3 regions of the Methylobacterium sp. 1030 genome follow, and region 3 is predicted to be linked to each of the others. Evidence: riboswitches for the same ligand, from Rfam matches in the RefSeq annotation. Region 3 holds a riboswitch; each other region holds the start of a gene.
The links. A riboswitch is a leader RNA that binds a small molecule or an ion and turns the genes downstream of it on or off. The one in region 3 is predicted to bind cobalamin.
Positions count from the first base shown of each region.

Region 1: another riboswitch for cobalamin. It lies ahead of ABIC30_RS16770 (CbtB domain-containing protein); the one in region 3 lies ahead of ABIC30_RS06265 (TonB-dependent receptor plug domain-containing protein).
Region 2: another riboswitch for cobalamin. It lies ahead of ABIC30_RS17815 (TonB-dependent receptor); the one in region 3 lies ahead of ABIC30_RS06265 (TonB-dependent receptor plug domain-containing protein).

Region 1 covers NZ_JBEPKM010000010.1:252,238-256,427, reverse strand. The annotation lists gene cobW (cobalamin biosynthesis protein CobW) at 1-917, opposite strand, end outside; gene ABIC30_RS16780 (DUF1636 domain-containing protein) at 914-1,315, opposite strand; gene ABIC30_RS16775 (CbtA family protein) at 1,308-2,060, opposite strand; gene ABIC30_RS16770 (CbtB domain-containing protein) at 2,077-2,259, opposite strand; cobalamin riboswitch at 2,295-2,489, opposite strand; gene ABIC30_RS16765 (discoidin domain-containing protein) at 2,651-4,015, shown strand; gene ABIC30_RS16760 (S10 family peptidase) at 4,038-4,190, opposite strand, start outside.
Region 2 covers NZ_JBEPKM010000011.1:172,833-177,022, forward strand. The annotation lists gene ABIC30_RS17805 (RluA family pseudouridine synthase) at 1-997, opposite strand, end outside; gene ABIC30_RS17810 (NUDIX hydrolase) at 1,140-1,574, opposite strand; cobalamin riboswitch at 1,712-1,904, shown strand; gene ABIC30_RS17815 (TonB-dependent receptor) at 2,190-4,190, shown strand, end outside.
Region 3 covers NZ_JBEPKM010000003.1:368,075-372,264, forward strand. The annotation lists gene nikB (nickel ABC transporter permease subunit NikB) at 1-6, opposite strand, end outside; gene nikA (nickel ABC transporter substrate-binding protein) at 18-1,592, opposite strand; cobalamin riboswitch at 1,885-2,093, shown strand; gene ABIC30_RS06265 (TonB-dependent receptor plug domain-containing protein) at 2,213-4,183, shown strand.

The DNA of each region.
Region 1 (4,190 bases), on a different contig from region 3:
CGTCGGCCGACACCCTGCACCACGAGGCGCATCGGCTTGCCCGCGACCTCGGCGAAGCCCTTGATGCGCAGGACGCCGGCGGCCTCGGCCGCCGCCTCGACCCGGGCCGCGAGATCCCCCGCGGTCACCGCCGGGCGCACCGGAAGCGCGACGGTCTCGAAATCGTCGTGGTCGTGGTCCTCGCCCTCGCCGTGATGCGAGGGGCGGGCGTCGAGGTCGTCCTCGGCGGCCGCGCCGAGACCGAGCAGCACCCGCGGGTCGATGGCGCCGTTCTCGGTCTCGACCACCTTCACGGCGCGGGGCAGGTGCCCCTCGACCTCGGCGCGGACCCGCGCCCGCGTCGCGGCGTCGATCAGGTCGGCCTTGTTGACGACCACGAGGTCGGCGCAGAGGAGCTGGTCCTCGAACACCTCCTCCAGGGGGTTGTCGTGGTCGACCGACTGGTCGGCGGCGCGCTGGGCCGCGAGGGCCTCCGGATCCTCCGCGAAGGCGCCCGAGGCCACCGCCGGGCCGTCGACCACCGCGACCACTCCGTCGACGGTCACCCGCGAGCGGATCGCCGGCCACTGGAACGCCTGGACCAGCGGCTTCGGCAGGGCGAGGCCGGAGGTCTCGATCAGGATGTGCTCCGGCGGCTCGGCGCGGCCGAGAAGGGTCTCCAGCGCCGGCACGAAATCGTCCGCGACCGTGCAGCAGATGCAGCCGTTCGGCAGCTCGACGATGGCGTCCTCGGTGCAGCCCTCGACGCCGCAGGCGGCCAGGAAGGACTTGTCGAAGCCGATATCACCGAACTCGTTCACCAGGATCGCGAGGCGGCGCCCCTTGGCGTTCTCGACCACGTGGCGGACGAGGGTCGTCTTGCCGGCCCCGAGGAATCCGGTGACGATGGTGCAGGGGATCTTGTTCACGAGGGTCATTCCGCGGGCTCCAGGGTGCCGGCGGGGACCGGGCGGGGTTCTGGGAAAGGGGGAATGCGGGCGATCACGCCCTTGCGGAACGCCTCCGGACGCTCGCGCCAGGGCACGATGCCGTCCGGGGTCGCCGCGTAGGCCGCGAGCCCGCCGAGGATGATCTCGGCCGAGGCGGCCGGATCCATGTCGCCGTAGACGTAGGTCCAGCGGTCGGCCGCGGCGACCGCCACGGTGCAGGGCCGCTTGCAGACCGAAAGGCACTCCACCGCCTCGACCCGCAGGTCCGGCGTGGGGCCGCTCCGCGCTCGAAGCGCCTCCAGCAGGCGGGCCCCGGCGCGGGGCCCGTCGGGGTCGTCGTCCGGCCGGCGGCAGGTGGTGCAGACGTAGAGAACGGTCTCAGGCACGGGCCGCTCCCCGATCCGCGCCGCGGGCGAAGGCCTGCCACGCCCAGCCGAGCCCCAGCCCGATCAGGATCCAGAACACGAAGCTGATGGCGAGCGACCGCGCGGCGAATTGCGCGGCGAGCGCGGCCGGAAGTTCGGACGCGGCCTCGGGCGCCTGCGGGGCACCGACGACGTGCGGCGCGATGATCAGGACGAGCCCCCCGAGGATCGTGATCAGCGCGCGGCGTATCGTGATCAGGTAGAGCCCCATCCCGGTCGCCGCGGCGGTCATCACCCACCACGCCTGCCGCGTCGCGAGCGGGGCCGCCGCGCTGCCGGGCAGTTCCGGCGGCAGGCCGAGACCCGGCGCGAGCGCGACGCTGGCGAAGGCGGCCACCGCGAAGGCGAGGCCGACCTGCGGCGTGGGTTCGCGGCTGCAGGCGAGCATCACCGCGCCGAGCAGCAGCGCGTAGCCGACGCCGCCCACGAGGGTCGCGAGCCCGGTGAAGGCCATCCGCGGCAGGCCGGGCGCGGGCTGCCATTCCGGCGCGGCGTCGGGCGCGGCGTGGTCGTGCCCGGCATGGGCGAGCACGATCGGGAACGCCTTGATCGGGAGCGCCTTGGCAGCCCGGTTCGGCGCCTCCTGCTGCTCGTAGCGCTCGGCCGCGACGATCAGCGGCGAGGTCAGCGTGAGTTCGAGGCCCGTCACGATGGCAGCCGCGAAGAAGCCGGCGGCGAGGGCCGCCGACAGGAGCCGGATGATCATCCCTGGTCCGGGGACGTCAGTGGCAGGGGAAGTTCTGGGTGTGCCGGAAATCGTGCGCCGCGTTGTGGAGCGCGATCGCCGGCGAGAAGCCCGCCATGAACAGCAGGCCGAGGCCCAGCACGGCCGCGAGTGCGACGGCGATCGGGCGCTCCGACGCGCGGGTGCCGGCGGCGATGGGGGCGAGGGTTTGCGTCGTCATCAGAAGCGTCTCCAGCCGCCCCACCGGCGGCATTGCGGGATCCTGTCGCGACGGCAGGTCTCCTGGCTCGCGGCTCGGCGCGCCCACCGCCTTCCCGGATCGCTCCGGTGGCGCTTGGCGGGCGCTCGCCGCTCACAGTTGCGGGGGCAGCCGCGGAATCGGGGCTTCAAACCCCTCACCGCATTCCCTTTTCACCCCGTCTCCGGGGCACCGTCGCCCGGCCGTTGTAGACGCATGACCGCCGGGACACAACGGAGCGGCGCCGGATCGCGGCCGTTTCCCGCGCCCGCCCCGCGATCGGGGCGGGCTTGACGGCCGCGCCCCGGAGCGGGCACCGCCGCACCCGATACCCGCCCGGCCCCGGCGCGGGCGCTGAACTCCCGGAGACCCGATGGCCCCGACAGACGATCCGACCCCGGTTCTCGTCGATCTCGCGGCAGGCCGTGAGCCGCGGATCGTCTCCGATGTGGGCACGGGAACGACGTGGCTCGAGGTCGACCTCGGCGGCCGCTTCCCGATCCATTCCGTCGCCCTGCGGCCGGGGGAGGGGGCGGTTCCCGCGGAGCCCGGCGACGTCGCGGTGGCGGTCTCGCAGGACGGCGTGACGTGGGCCGAGCCGGACCTCGCCGTCTGGACCGCGACCCCGGACGCCCTCGTCGCCGCGATCGTCCCCGACGAGCGGGCCTGGGCGCGCGCGGTCCGGATCGCCGCGCCCGAACCGGCCCGGATCGCCGGCATCGGCATCCGCGCCGACGAGGCCGCGGTCGACCTGATCGCGCTGCGGGCGATGCTCGGCCTCGACGTGACGCTCCTGAACGAGAAGCCCGGCGCCAACGTCTACGTCACCTACGCGCTCCAGTCGGCGCCCGACCGCGCCAGCCATGCCCTGGTCGGCCTGTCGCTGTTCGAGAACGGCGCCTTCGGCAACTGCCTCGTCCAGTACATCATCGCGGTGACCATCGCGAAGTCGCTCAACCTGAAATACATCAAGGTGCCCAAGGTCGACCGCAGCAAGGTGATCTTCCTGACCGAGCGGCTGACCTGCGACGGCATCACCTTCATCCCGCCGGACGAGCCGCTGCCGGCGGACGGCTACTTTTTGTCGGGCCTGTATTTCGACCCGACGCAGTTCGAGCGCGTGACCGCGCTGCGGGGACCGGCGGATTCGCGCGCGATCGTGCAGAGCGTGATCCGGCCGCTGTTCAACGGTCTGCCGAAGAACTTCCCGGTGAAGCCCGACGACCAGCTCCTGATCCACATCCGGTCGGGCGACATCTTCAGCACCTGGGTCGATCCGCACTACCCGCAGCCGCCCTTCGCGTTCTACCGGATGGTCATCGACCGGCTCCTGGCCGAGGGCCGGATCCGCTCGGTCAAGCTCGTCTTCGAGAACAGGCTGAACCCGGTCATCGCCGAGGTGGAGGCGTACGCGGAGCGGCGCGGATTGCCGGTGGAGATCCAGAGCGAGTCGCTGATCTCCGACGTCGCGGCGCTGGTGAACGGCCGCTACCTCGTCTTCGGGCTGGGGACGTTCGGGCCGGGGATCTGCCACCTCTCGGACCACGTCGAGCAGGTCTTCTACTTCGCGTCGAACTGGCCGCAGGGCTTCCAGTCGATCCCCACAATCGGGAAGGTGGTCGAGGTCCGCGATCTCGAGGGCCGCTACATGAAGGTCGGCGAGTGGCAGAACACCGACGCGCAGCGCCGGACGATGGTGGATTACCCGGCCGAGGCCCTCGCCTTCGACGACGCGTGACCGGCTTGGCGGGCCGGAGGCGCTACGGCGCCGTCCGGAGATGCTCGGCGGGGGCTCCGGCCGGACGGTTCGAGCCGGCGTCGCGCACCTTCAGGGCGTCCGTGTACATCCGCTCCACGTCCGTCCGGAAGGCGGCGCGCGAGTCCGGTCGCGTGTAGAACATGTGCCCGCCCGG
Region 2 (4,190 bases), on a different contig from region 3:
CCTTGGCGAGGTAGGTCGAGACGCGTCCCTGCCGGACCCGCGGCACGCCCGCGGTGAGCGCCCAGTAGATCTTCCGCGCCGCCCGGGACCGGAAGCTCTTGGCCAGCGTCGCGGCGGCGAGCCGGGTCTTGGCGATGATCAGGCACCCGGCCGTGTCCTTGTCCAGCCGGTGGACGAGGCGCGGCTTCTGGCCGTCCGGACCCGTGAGGGCGGCGAGCAGGCCGTCCACGTGCCGGACCGTCCCCGAACCGCCCTGGACCGCGAGGCCGAAGGGCTTGTTGAGGATCATCATGTCGGCATCCTCGTAGAGGATCAGCGACCGGATGAAGGCGGCGTCGTCCTGCTCGCGGGCGGCGCTGCGCGGCCGCTCGGTGGGCTGGTCGAGGCGCAGCGGCGGCACGCGCACGCTCATGCCCGGCTCCAGCCGGTCGTTCGGCTTGGCGCGCTTGCCGTCGACCCGCAACTCGCCCTTGCGGACGATGGTCTGCACGCGGGTGAAGGGCAGGAGCGGGAAGCGGGCGGTGAGGAAGCGGTCGATCCGCATCCCGGCCTCGTCCGGCTCGACGGTCAGGGTCTGCACGCCGGAGGCGAGGGTCGCGGAGGCGGCGGCGCGCTGCTCGCGCCGGGTCGGACCGGGCGCGGGGGCAGAGGCGGTGGCGAGGGCCGGGGAGGGGGCCGCCGAGCGCTTGGCCGGCGGCCGGCCGCCGGGCTTGCCCGCCGCGGCGTCGCGCGGTGCGGCGGCGTCGCGGCGCGGCTTCGGCGGCCGGGCCGGCGCCGGGGCCGCAGCGGCCTGCGCGCCCCAGGGATCGCGGGTGCCGGCATCCTCGCCGCGGTTGCGGGCCGCGCGCTCGGCGGCGTCGCGGGCGCTGGTGCGCGGGCCCGTGCGGGCGCGGCCGTCGGCCTGGGCCTTGCCGCCCCTGAACTTGCTGGCGCTGGACTTGCCGGCCTGAGGCTTGCGCCCCGTCGGCCCGCCGCTTCTGGGAGGTCGTATCGTCATGCTTCCGCCGGCACCCGTCTCCGCGTCGGACGGAGCGTCCGGGCGCATGGGCCGCGGCGTCGCGGACGTCCGGACCGATGGGATTGCCCGGCTGTAGCATCGCCCGCGCCGAGCGGCAAAGGCGGTGGGCCGGCCCGGTCCGTCAGAGCTCCGCGCGCCACGCGTCGCGGAGGCGGGCCTTCAGGCCGGCGGGGAAGAGGTCGGGACCGCCCGGCACGTCGAGCCCGTCCAGATCGCACCACCGCGCCACGCAGGCGGTGCCGGAATCCTCGTGGAAGACGAAGCGCTCCTGCCCGTCGAACCGCCCCGGCGGCAGGGCGACGGGGAACAGGAACAGCACCTCGTGCCCGACCTGCCCCTCGTGCGTGAAGATGTTCTCCATGACGCGGGGGCCGCCGAGCACCGAGACGGTGACGCCGAGCTCCTCCCGGAACTCCCGGATCAGGGCGTCCTCGACCCGCTCGCCGAACGCGACGCTGCCGCCGAGCGGCCGGACGCCTTTCAGCCGCCCGTCATCCGCGCGGACCTCGGCCACGAGCAGGCTGTTGCCGCGCCGGGGCAGACCCAGTGCCTTCACGCGAATCTCCGCAGGGGGCCGCCAGACCGTCATCCCGCAGGGGCTAGCCCGTCGTCGGCGAGGCCGCAACGGACCGGCGCACAGCGCGCCGATCCACGGCAACAACCGGACACACGGTTGACGCCCGCCCCCGCTACGGCCAAGCTGTGTTCGACGGTTCCCCTCGGGGATCAAAAGGGAACGCGGTGAGGGGTTCGCCCCGAAGCCGCGGCTGCCCCCGCAACTGTAAGCGGCGAGCCCTTCACCACCACGTCACTGGGTCACCCCGGGAAGACGGTGCGAGGGCGGCGACCCGCGAGCCAGGAGACCTGCCGTCAGCCGTGGTCACACGCGAAACGCGCCGGGCGGGGTGTCCTGGCGGGTGTCGAGGCGCCGCCAGTCCCGAGGGGAGGCGGCCGCCGAGGCCTCGTTCGCGGTGACGTGCCACAGCAAGCGCGCCCGCGACGCCGTTCCCCATGCCCGTCTCCGCCGTCCCGAACCCCTCGAGCCCTGTCGCAGGACGCCGTCGCGCGCCCGCACGGGCAGAGGCTACCGGACAGCGAGCGCATTGTAATGTTATTACAATGCTTGTAGGACGCGGGGGCCGGCGCGCGCCGCGCACGGACCGCTTTCCCCATGTCTCCATCGACCCATCGCTCCTGCCTCGGCGGGCGGGCCCCGCTCTGCGGCGTTCTCCTCGCGCTCCTCGCCAGTCCGGCCGCCGCACAGGAGGTGGTCACGCTGGATGAGCTGTCGGTCGCGGGCGCGGGCGGCGACCCGAGCCGCCTCCCGCCGAACGGGCTCAACCTGCGCACGCCTGACCGGACCGCGAGCCGCCTCGGCCTGACGCCGCTGGAGACGCCGGCCAGCCTCGACATCGTGTCGGGCGAGACCGCGCGGCTGCGCGGCCAGGACACGATCGCCGAGGCCGTGACCCAGGACGCGACCGGCATCACCACCATCGCGGCGCCCGGCAACGGCAACGGCGCGTTCACGTCCCGCGGCTTCGCCGGCCCGAACTCGATCCAGCAGCTCTACGACGGCACGCGCTTCTACGTCGGCGCCAACACCGTGACCTTCCCGTTCGACACGTGGAACGTCGAGCGGATCGAGGTGCTGCGCGGGCCGTCCTCGGTGCTCTACGGCGACGGCGCCATCGGCGGCGTCATCAACGTGGTGCCCAAGAAGCCGGTCTTCGTGCCGATCAACGCCGCCCGCGCGGTGATCGGCACCGACGGGGTCGCGCGGCTCGCCCTCGATTCCGGCGGCCCGCTGGGCCAGGCTGAGTACGGCGACACCTTCGCGTACCGCCTCAACGTCAGCGGCAACCGCGCCGACGGCTGGATGCGGCCGGAGGGCGATTTCCGCAACCTCGCGGTCTCCGCCGCCCTGCTGTTCCGGCCGAGCGCCGACCTCGCCTTCACCCTGAGCCACGATCTCGGCTACCAGGAGCCCGCCCGCTACTGGGGCACGCCGCTGGTCGAGGGACGGATCCCGGATCTCATCCGGTTCAACAACTACAACGTCCGCGACGCGAAGATCACGTGGGCCGACAACTGGACCCAGCTCAAGACCGAGTGGTCCCCCTCGGCCGACATCACGATCCGCAACACCGCCTACCGGCTGACCAGCCGGCGCCACTGGCTCGACGTCGAGCAGTACAGCTACAACCGCGGCACCGGGCTCGTGGACCGGGGCGACTACCTGGAGATCTACCACAGCCAGGAGCAGGTCGGAGACCGCCTCGACGCGACGTTCCGGGGCAGCCTGTTCGGGCTGCCGAACCAGTTCGTGGCCGGCTTCGACGTGAACCACATCGACTTCCGCCACACCAACAACTTCTACTTCGACCAGACCACGAGCGTGCCGCTCACCGGCTACGATCCGGGCCTGTTCCCGCAGAACGGCCGGGCGCGCCCGGCCTACGCGACGCAGACGAGCCAGGCCTCGGTCTTCGCCGAGGACCGGGTGATCCTGTCGGACAAGCTCTCGTTCCTCACCGGCGTGCGCCTCGACGTGCCGACGCTGAACCGCGAGGACCTGCAGACGGGATCGCGGTTCGAGAAGACCTATCGGGCGCTCGGCTACCGGTTCGGCCTCGTCTACAACCCGACGCCGGACAGCGCGCTCTACGCCCAGTACAGCTTCGCCACCGACCCGGTGAACAGCCTGATCACGCTGTCGCAGTCGCTGGCCGGCTTCAAGCTCGCGACCGGCGATCAGGTCGAGATCGGCGCCAAGGGTCTGGCCTTCGACGGCGCCCTCGAATGGACCGTCGCGGGCTACCGGATCGTCAAGGACAACCTGATCTCGGCGATCCCCGGCCAGCCGACGCTGTCCACGCAGGTGGGGAGCCAGTCCTCGCAGGGCTTCGAGCTGGCGCTCGGCTGGCGCTTCGCGCCGGGCTGGCGGCTCGACGGCAACCTCGCGCTCCTCCACGCGCAGTACGACCGGTTCGACCAGACGGTGAACGGCGCCACCGTCTCGTATGCCGGCAACCAGCCGATCGACGTGCCCGAGCGCGTGGCCAACCTCTGGCTGACCTGGGACGTCACCCGCGACTGGACCGCGCGGGTCGGACTGCAGAACGTCGGGCAGGTCTACAGCGACTTCGGCAACACGGCGCGGCGCCCCGCC
Region 3 (4,190 bases):
GAGCATCGGCATGCCGGTCACCGGGCCGCCGGCCGCATCGCCGCGAAGGGGATCTCGTTGATCGTCGCCCCGAAGCCGACGCCCGCGATGGTCGGGCGATGGACCTCAATGGCCACGGAGTGAGAGATCGGCAGGTAGATCGCGGCCTCGTGGAGGGTAGTCAGCAGCTTGGCATAAAGCCGTCGGCGCTCAGTCTCGTCCGTCGAGGCGAGGACTTCCGCGATGGCCGCGTCGATGCCGGGCTTCTCCGGCAGCCCGACCTGCGCCTGATAGTCCGCGTGCGACGGGGTGCGCATCGAACTGATGAAGGAGGCGGGATCGTAGGGCGGCCCCCAGGTCTCGCCGAAGATGAGGCCGAAGCGGCCGTCCTTCTGGCGGGCCAGGATCGAACTCTCCTCCTCGCCGATCAGCCGGCTATCGATGCCCACGCGCCCAAGGTCGGCCTGGAGAACCTCGGCAATCGCCCGCTGCTGAGCGTTTGTACCGACGAAATCAACCTCGACGGCAAGGCGGCGTCCGTCCTTCGCACGCACGCCGTCACGCCCAAGCGTCCAGCCGGCTGCATCGAGCATGCGGGAGGCCGCGGCCCGGTCGAAGCCGTAGGGCTTCAGCCCGACGTCGGCGTACGGCACGCGCGGCGCAAACAGGAAGTCCGCGCGCGGCTCGATCCCATCGAGTACCGTCCGGACCAGCGTGTCCTTGTCGACGGCGTGGTTGATGGCGAGGCGGACCGCCCGATCATCTGTCGGGAAGCGCGCGGAGTTCATCGCGAGCACCCGGGTCGCCAGCGGCGGCGAGACCGCTGAGGCGAAGTTCGGGGCCATGTCTCGAAGTCGGACGAAGGCTTCCGAAGGAATCTGTCCGCCCGCGCCGTAGACGAGGTCGATCTCCCCCGTCTGCAGGGCGATGACGCGGGTGTTAGGATCGGGGATGACCTTGACGACGAGCCGGTCGAAGATGGGTCTCGGGCCCCAGTAACCCGGGTTGCTCTCGAACGTGTCGGAGACGCCGAGCTGGGTGTCGACGAGCCGCCACGGCCCTGTGCCGACCGGCGCCCTGATGTTGACGGCCGTCGTACCGCCGGGGCCCATGGCCTTCGGAGACAGGAACCGGAAGGGCCGCGGCAGGGAAAGTTCGAGCAGTGTCGGGTAGTGCGGCGCCTTCAGGACGAGGCGGAACGCCAGAGGCCCAACAACTTCTGTGCGTTCGATCTGCTGGACGAGATCGAGCCACGCGTGCCGCGGGCGGTTGGCCAGGATCGCGTCGAAGTTCGCCTTGACCGCGGCCGCGTCGAAGGGAACCCCGTCGCTGAAGGTGACGCCGGGGCGCAAGACGAAATCGTAGGTCCGCCCGTCCTCAGAGATGTTCCACGAGGTCGCGAGCCAGGGCTCGACCGATCCATCATCGCGGTACTTTACCAGAGGCTCGTAGAGGCTCGCCTGCGCGAACATCTGGTTGGGCGCGTAGAGGTGCGGGTTCAGCGGTCCGACGTTCGAGGGCCACGAGTAGGTGAGTTGCCCGGCGGCTGTCTGGGGCGGTCCGAGGAAGCTCGCCGCCAACGCGGCGACGGCGAGGGTCGCCGACTTGGTCATGTATGGGTCGCGGTATGAGGATCGTTGCCGAACGTCATACACTGCCCAAGCTTGACCGTGAACCATTTCCTACAGGGTGTTCACCGCGACCGAGGATTGGACACCCTTCGCAGAGGTGTTCAGCACGCCCCACCTCAATCCTGTGATAGCCCGGCGGACGTTCGTCGCTTGGCGAGGGTGTGAATTCAAAACGGATCGGCGGAAATCCACCCTGCTCAGACATCGATTGACGCCTCAAAAGCCACACATCTGAACAATGTGCTTCCGTGCGTTGACGGATAGATGCACCGCAGCTTAGCTTGAGCGTGACGGTTCCCCTCGGGGATCAAAAGGGAACGCGGTGAGGTCACGCCCGTGAGGGCTCGACCGATGCCGCGGCTGCCCCCGCAACTGTAAGCGGCGAGTCCTTCATCACCACGTCACTGGGCGGCCTCGCCCGGGAAGACGATGAGAGGGCGACGACCCGCGAGCCAGGAGACCTGCCGTCAGCCGTGGTCACACGCGGAGCTTGCCGGGCGGGGTGTCCTGGGAGGTGTCGCGGCGTCGTGGTTCCTTGGAGGACGCGACCGCCGAGGCCTCGTTCGCGGTGACGTGCCACAGCCGTCCCCCGAGGCCGTCCCGTGTCCAGTCCCGTTTCCTCCGCGCTCCGGCGCACGCTGGCGTTGTCCTGCGCCGCATCCGCGCTGCTCGTCTCCATTCCCGCCCGCTCGCAGCAGGTCGCCGCGCCCTTCGCCGATGCTCAGGGAGGCGCGCAGGCCGCGGTCTCGCTGTCCGAGATCTCCGTGTCGGCCACCGGCGTGCCGACGCCGATTGCCAACACAGGATCGAGTGTCACCGTGCTCACCGACCGCCTGCTTCAGGAGCAGCAGCGCCGGACGGTGCCGGATGCTCTGCAGCAGGTGCCGGGCCTCAACGTCGTGCAGACCGGCGGCGCCGGCGGCCAGACCTCGGTCTTCATCCGCGGCACCAACTCGAACCACGTGAAGGTTCAGATTGACGGCATCGACGTCAACGACCCCTCGACCCCGAACCGCGCCTTCGACTTCAGCCAGTTGCAGACCTACGACCTCTCGCGGATCGAAGTGCTGCGCGGGCCCCAGAGCGGCCTCTACGGGGCCGACGCCATCGGCGGCGTCATCTCCGTCGTGACCAAGCGTGGCGAAGGGCCAACTCGGGCAATGGCGACGGTCGAAGGCGGCTCGTTCGGCACCTTCAACCAGTTCGGCAACGTCTCCGGCTCGGAGGGGATCTTCGACTACTCGGTGTCGGTCGGCCACATCCGGCAATCCGCCGTGCAGGTCACCCCGTTCGAGCTGCTGCCCCGCGGCGTACCGCTGCGGACCGCCTTCACCGACATCAAGACGGTCTCGACCAAGCTCGGGGCGCAACTCACCGACGAGTTCCGCCTCAACTACGTCCTGCGCTTCTCCGACAGCGCCTACCTCGACCAGGCCGACGGCGGCTTCCCGTACGTGCCGCTGCCGTACCGGAACCTCAACGACCAGCAGCAACTGATCATGAGGGGCGAGGCCGAGTGGACGCCGGTGCCGGGCTTCCACAACGTCTTCGGGGCGAACTACTCGAAGTTCGACCGGCTATTCGCCGGCCCGCTCGACCCGCTCGCGCCGCCGACACCCACCACCTACCTCGGCGAGCGGACCCGGTTCGATTACCGCGGCGACTGGCAGGTCTCACCCGGCAACCTCGTCCTGTTTGGGGCACAGCGCGAGGACGAGCGCTTCGAGACGACCGGCATCGACCGGTCCAACGGCAACTCCGCCGGCTTCGCCGAGCTTCAGACGACACCCTTCGCGGGCGCCGCGCTGGTCGCCAACATCCGCCACGACTCGAACGACCAGTTCGGCGGCGCGACCACCTTTCGGGTGGCGCCGAGCTACATCGTGCCCGCCACCGACACCCGCCTGAAGGGCAGCGTCGGGACCGGCTTCAAACCGCCGACCCTGAGCCAGCTCTACCAGGACTATCCGGGCTTCCGCTTCTTCGGGAACCCGAACCTACGGCCGGAGGAAAGCTTCGGGTTCGACGGCGGCTTCGAGCAGCCGCTGTTCGACGGGTTCATGACCGTGGGCGCGACCTACTATCAGACCGACTTCAAGAACCTGATCCAGACGGCCTACTACCCGACCTTCTCCACCAACGTGAACGTCGGTCAGGCGACTGCCTACGGCACCGAGAGCTTCGTCGCCCTGCGCTTCAACGAGTTCTGGAGCGGGCGGCTCGACTGGACCACCACGGTGACGAAGGACGAGATCGCCCACCAGGAGCTGCTGCGTCGGCCTCGCAACAAGGTCAGCGCCACCGCGATCTGGAACCTGATGCCGGGCCTGACCATAACCGGCACGCTCATCGTGCTGGGGTCGTTCGTGGACGGCAACCGGGACTTCTCCGTGCCTCGCCTGAAGGCCCCCGGCTTCACGCTAGTGAACCTGTCGGTCAACTACGCCTGGAGCGAGACCCTGACGGTATTCGGGCGGATCGATAACCTGTTCGACAAGCGCTACCAGAACCCGACTGGCTTCCAGGGCCCGGGGCTCGCTGTCTACGGCGGCGTCCGCGTGACGTCGTTCTGAGGTCGCC